One region of the Cytobacillus sp. MT66 genome, then DNA from elsewhere that is predicted to be linked to it. Evidence: predicted binding sites of a transcription regulator. Region 1 holds the regulator's gene; the other holds the start of a gene.
The links. Region 1 encodes Rex, which represses fermentation and respiration genes when NADH is low (regulators of the CRP and FNR family bind a similar motif). Its sites were predicted from a motif close to TTGTGAAATATTTCACAA; they were not measured.

Region 1 (3,155 bases):
GGCATCTTCACTAAATTTAATGTCTTTAGCCATTTGTAAAAACCTCCTCAAAAATAGTAAGAAATTTATCTTCTAAATACATTCATCGCTATTTATTAACAGATAGGATATTAACTTGTAAGCTATTAGCCGACAATAGCAAGAATATCATTTTCACGCAGAATTAAATATTCTTTGCCTTCATACTTCACTTCAGTACCGGCATACTTTGAGAAGATAATACGATCGCCTTGGGCAACTTCAAGTGCAACACGTTCGCCATTATCAAGAACACGGCCAGTTCCTACAGCAACAACTCTGCCTTCTTGAGGCTTTTCCTTTGCAGTATCCGGCAACACAATACCGCTTGCAGTTTTTTCTTCTGTTTCAACAAGCTCGATAATAATTCGATCACCTAGTGGCTTTAACAAGTGAAACTACCTCCTCAATAAAATATGTAAATTTTATTTATTAGCACTCTCCTCTGATGAGTGCTAACACAATTATTATATTAATGAATTTCAAATCTATTTGCAAGAGAGAAGCTTTATTTTTTGCAAAAAAAATCATCATCATATAAGTTCTGATCACTGAACCTTAGCACCTCAAATAGTTTATCCTTATTCCTGCTGTTAAAAACACCTACAATTTGAAAAAAGCTCCTCTTTATTAGTAAAATGGAAAGGTATCATTATGAATCAGCAAATTTAAGGAGACAATAGATTGAAAAAGGAATATTGGTTCATTCTTATTGCTTATATTGTCATGCAATTCTCAAGCATTGCCGGTGTGCCCCTTGTTGTATTCGCGGCTTCTTTGTTTGGGAAGCCCCCCGAGGACATAGAGATATTTGCTGTAGCAGCCTGGATTATGATCAGCTTTACAATCACGCTTATCATCACCCTTGCGCTTTTGCGAAAAGAAATGAAAAATAATCCGATGAGGAGTGCATCCTCACCAATTACTGCTGCTGCATGGGCGATTGGCGGTGTCTTTCTCGCCTTATTTGCCCAGTCATTTGCCGCAAATATCGAAAGACTTATCGGAATAGAAATGGGCTCAGAAAATACGCAAAGCATTATGCGTCTGATAGAAGCTTTTCCATTTGTCATCCTGATAAGTTCCATTATTGGGCCAATTCTTGAGGAAATCGTTTTTCGAAAAATTATCTTTGGCGCCCTGCATCAGAGGCTTAATTTTATTTTATCGGCACTAATAAGTTCAGTTATTTTTGCATTGGCACATGCAGAGCCTGAACACGTCCTGTTATATTCAGCCATGGGCTTTACCTTTGCCTTTCTATATGTAAGAACAAAGCGGATTATCGTTCCGATCTTTGCCCATGTTTCGATGAATACCTTAGTCGCAATCCTGCAGCTTAATCAGGAAAGTATTGAAAATTGGCTGCAGCAAATGGAAAAAATGCAAGCCATTATTGGAGGTTTATTATGAGGGGGTCCTTGTTTTCTGGGATCGTTTACATTATTCTCGGAATTCTTTTCACATCCATTGCCATAGAAAATGTTCAAAGGGAACAAACATGGGGGATTTTCACTTACTTCCTCATTCTTATTGCAACCTTCGATTTAGGAAGCGGTCTGAGGATGATTGCTTTTCATTTTAAATTTAAGAAAGCACAGAACAAAAAATGAGCCACTTCAATTTTGGCTCATTTTTTTAATCCTCTTCCGTATCAATCGGATAATTCTTCAAGAAGTAGATGAGCGATTGCAGCTCTACAGCTAAGTCAATATGGTGAATTCTGATGGTTGAAGGAAGGTTTAATCTTGCTGGAGTAAAGTTCAAGATCCCTTTCACATCACTATGAACAAGCCGATCGGCAATGGCCTGCGCTGCAGGGGCCGGAACAGTCAAAATGGCGACCCGGATCTGCTGCTCTCTGAGAACTTTTTCGAGATTGTCCATATGAAAAACAGGAACCTCTCCAATCTTTGTGCCAATTTTGCCTGCATCCACATCAAAGGCTACTTCAATTTTCGTATTGTTATTTTTGAGAAAATTATAGTTGAGGAACGCGGTTCCTAAATTCCCTACCCCAATAAGGGCAACTTTTGTGAGCTCATCCTGATCCAGGGTTTTCCGAAAAAAGTTCAATAAATAATTGACATTATATCCATAGCCCTTTTTCCCTAAAGCCCCAAAATAGGAAAAGTCCCTTCGAATAGTTGCAGAATCCACTTTAACAGCTTCGCTTAACTCCGCAGATGAAACCCTTTGTTTGCCCGAGGAGTGTAAATTCTTTATAAATCTGTAGTATAAAGGGAGCCGTTTTGCAGTTGCCTGCGGTATTTTCATTGATTCATTCGGCATTGATGTCCCTCCCTTTCTTAAATAATAAAATGTTAAATGGATTCTCTTTTGAAATCTCCGTTTTTTCCGCCTGTTTTTTCTACTAAATAAGTTTCCCCTATTACCATTCCTTTATCGATAGCTTTGCACATATCATAGACTGTTAATGCGCAGACAGATGCAGCCGTTAGCGCTTCCATTTCAACACCGGTATTGCCCTTGGTTTTTACAGATGCATCGATTAATAATATGTACTGTTCTTTTTCCTCTTTCCATGCAAAGGATATATCCACTCCGGTTAAAGAAATTGGATGGCACATCGGGACAATATCCCATGTTTTTTTGGCTGCCATGATTCCAGCTACCTGTGCAACGGCCAGGACATCGCCTTTTTTCATTTTATTAGCAGTTATTTTTTCATATATTTCATTGCTAACTGTAATGCTTGATCGTGCAATTGCTGTCCGGGCTGTCTCAGGCTTATCGCTTACATCTACCATTTTCGCCCTGCCCTCTTGATTAAAATGAGTGAAATCTGCCATTTTAAATAAACACCTCACATTCAAATCATACACTATTTTTTTTAAGCTGTGTATTTCTTGTGGTAATTTTCACAATTTTCCGCACCCAGTTTTCAAGATACGAATGTCTTTAACTATGCTTCCTTTGTTGCCCGCCTAATTCGAATAGGTTACACTATTTCTAGAGTATAGAGGTGAAAGAAATGATTCTACTGCAGGTTAATCAGCTAGAAAAAAACTTTGGTGCTGATACCATTTTATCGAATATAAAGCTTGAAGTACAAACTAGAGACCGGATTGCCTTAGTCGGGCGAAATGGGGCTGGCAAATCCACGCTGCTAAAAA
Region 2 (3,155 bases), on a different contig from region 1:
TGCCGTGTAAAAAATTTCTCCATCAAGCTCTACCTTCTTCATAGGAACACTTCGGGTGAGCACACGATTGCCTTCGTGAGAGAAATACGGGATTTTGACAGACACAATCTCGTCTTCAATTCCTTTAAAGGAAAGTCTAGGATCAATATTTTCACCTGTTTCCTCATCGAATGGCTTTAAATTCCATTTAGCTTTGTCTTCCCATCTTGAACCCATTGTTCCATGCGGGATTACCAATTTTTTGTTCAGGTCGTTATAAAGGACTGGCTTAAATTCGCCATGATTTACTGCCTTGCCAAGATCTTTAGCATTGAGGAAGCGGTCAGGAATAAATTCATCTCCGTCCTTTTTCAAAGTGACCACAAATGGGAAATCTGTATATTGTTTTGAATAATTGATAAAGTAGTCATGCTGCTTTTCTTCATAAAATTCCTTTAAAATAACGTGGCCCATGGCCATCGCAAGTGCACCGTCAGCACCCTGGCGAACTTTCATCCAGTCATCCGAGAATTTAGTTGATTCTGCATAGTCGGGGCTGACTGAGACAACCTTAGTTCCTCTGTAGCGAACCTCTGCCAAAAAGTGAGCATCAGGCGTCCGTGTTTGCGGGACATTGGAACCCCATGTCATGATATAGCCTGAATTAAACCAGTCACTGCTCTCAGGCACATCTGTCTGATCACCCCAGATCTGCGGGGAAGCAGGAGGGAGGTCAGCATACCAGTCATAGAAGCTGAGCATTGGACCGCCAATTAAGGACATAAAGCGTGAGCCAGAGGCATAGCTAAGCATTGACATCGCTGGAATTGGTGTAAAACCGACATTTCGGTCAGGTCCATATTTAATAACCGTGTAAAGAATAGATGCAGAAACAAGCTTCAGCACCTCATCCCAATCGGCGCGAACTAATCCGCCTTTACCGCGGGCCTGTTTGTAGGATTTTGCCTTTCCTGGATTTTCCACAATACTTTTCCAGGCCTCCAGCGGGTTATCATTTACCTTTAAAGCCTCGCGCCACATATTAAGTAATATCCCGCGTACATATGGGTATTTAACGCGAAGCGGGCTGTAAATGTACCATGAAAAGCTCGCACCTCGCGGGCATCCCCTTGGCTCAAAGTCAGGCATATCGGGGCCTGTTGATGGATAATCAAGCTGCTGGCCTTCCCAGGTGACAATGCCGTCCTTCACGTAAATATTCCAGCTGCAGGAACCAGTGCAGTTGACCCCATGGGTGGAGCGGACAACCTTATCATGCTGCCATCTGCTTCGGTACGCATGTTCCCAATCACGATTTTCATGTGTTGTTTGACTATGGTTATTGGATTGTTTTTCAATAGGAGTAAAGTATTTAAAGCGATTGTATAAAGGCGAATGTTTTTTCTTCACAGTATTCTCTCCTTTGCCATTCGAATAAATTTCATCGAATGTAATGGTCATTGCTTTAGTCTCACTGTAGCAACAGGGTTGATTGACCTACAGTGAAGTACTTCACATTCAGTTTTAATGTCACAAAATAGACAAAAATATTTTTGTAGAAAAATAAAAAAGCCGGCTATTACTGGCCAGCTTAATGAGGGTAGGATTTTTTATTATTTTCTTCCGGGAGATCGGTCTCTATTCGATGCTGCAATACACAACTGGGCAATTTTCACAGCCAATTTCGTCTCTTAAATACTGCAGACAATGGACCGTAATTTTGCCTTTTTTAATAGAAATGATGTTTTTACGTTTTAATTCGTTTAGCAGGCGGTTGGTGCTCTCTCTGGAGGTTCCGCAAAAGTTTCCAAGCTCCTGGTTGGTGAGAGGGAGGTCAATTAATATCCCGTCGTCTTTCTTGACCCCATAGCTGTTAGTCATTCTAATCAGGGTAGAGTAGAGGGCGCCTTTTTTTCCGTTAAGCATTAGGTCTCGAAACTTTGTTTGCGTCTTGCGGAAATGGTCGCTCATCCATTTCATAAATTCATAGGCCAATGCGCTGTTTTGAAAGATTTGTTTTTCAATCGCATCTTTTCTTATGACAGCGATTTCTCCCTCTTCTATGACAAGGGCACTGAGAAGGTATTTAGGGCTGCTTGTGAATAATGTTAATTCCCCGCATATATCATTTTCTCCGACGATTCTTAAAGTCAGTTCCCTGCCGTCAGAACTAATTTTGCTGATCTGAACCTTGCCCGATAAGACTAAATATAATTCGTCTGCATCTTCACCTTCCTGAAAAAGGTAGTCGCCTTTTTCAGCATTGATCATCCGTTCTTTAATCCGAAGCAGCTCAGTTATTTGAATCGATTGAGTAGCTTTCATTGCATTAGGCATTTAAATCACACCTTTACCTTTTATCGAGCTTTTATATGTTTCTATTTTATCATATGCAGGCTTGTTTTCCCCCGAAACGAACTGTGAAGGTTTTATGACAAAGAAAAAAGATGTGAATTTCTTCACATCTTCAACCATAGAAAATTTCTTACGATGCAATCAAATAGAAATATATTTCACTTTAAAATGGCTCAATGAATGATGTTCATTGAAAATGACAACTAAAGGGAACGAAAGGAGAAGATTGTTGTGAAATTAAAGACATGGCAATTACCTCTTCAAACAATTAGTCTAATTGCCTGTTTCATGGTGTGGGTGATTTTGTCAGCGTTAATGCCTTTTATTAAGGAGGATATTACCCTTAGCGCGAATCAGTTAACTTTTATCATTGCCATCCCAGTGGTACTTGGATCTCTGCTGAGAATTCCAATTGGTTACTGGACGAATCGCTTTGGGGCAAGAAGAATGTTTTTTATTAGCTTTTTACTGTTACTCTTCCCAATTTATTATATTAGCATAGCAAATACTTTCACGGATTTATTAATTGGCGGACTGTTTCTAGGTTTGAGCGGTGCTATTTTTTCAGTAGGAGTAACGTCGCTGCCGAAGTATTTTCCAAAAGAACGGCATGGTTTTGTCAATGGAATTTATGGTGTTGGCAATATTGGCACCGCCATTACTACTTTTGCTGCCCCAGTGGCTGCAACACAATTGGGATGGCAAACGACTGTTCAGCTGTTCCTTATCCTTATGTTTGCTTTTGCGGTTATTAATTTTATTTTTGGCGACAGACAGGAGTCCAAGGTCAATACGCCGTTAATGGAACAAATAAATAGTGT

Region 2: AC1Q59_RS05285 (nitrate reductase subunit alpha) is a predicted target of Rex. The motif match lies at 1,480-1,497, and genes of this name have one in related genera.

What each region holds. Positions count from the first base shown of each region.
Region 1 is NZ_JBXAFB010000030.1:5,167-8,321, reverse strand. It holds gene groL (chaperonin GroEL) at 1-33, opposite strand, end outside; gene groES (co-chaperone GroES) at 126-410, opposite strand; gene AC1Q59_RS24320 (CPBP family intramembrane glutamic endopeptidase) at 703-1,431, shown strand; gene AC1Q59_RS24315 (DUF4305 domain-containing protein) at 1,428-1,631, shown strand; gene AC1Q59_RS24310 (redox-sensing transcriptional repressor Rex) at 1,657-2,310, opposite strand; gene moaC (cyclic pyranopterin monophosphate synthase MoaC) at 2,343-2,831, opposite strand; gene AC1Q59_RS24300 (ABC-F family ATP-binding cassette domain-containing protein) at 3,014-3,155, shown strand, end outside.
Region 2 is NZ_JBXAFB010000002.1:396,717-399,871, forward strand. It holds gene AC1Q59_RS05285 (nitrate reductase subunit alpha) at 1-1,389, opposite strand, end outside; gene AC1Q59_RS05290 (Crp/Fnr family transcriptional regulator) at 1,618-2,316, opposite strand; gene AC1Q59_RS05295 (nitrate/nitrite transporter) at 2,566-3,155, shown strand, end outside.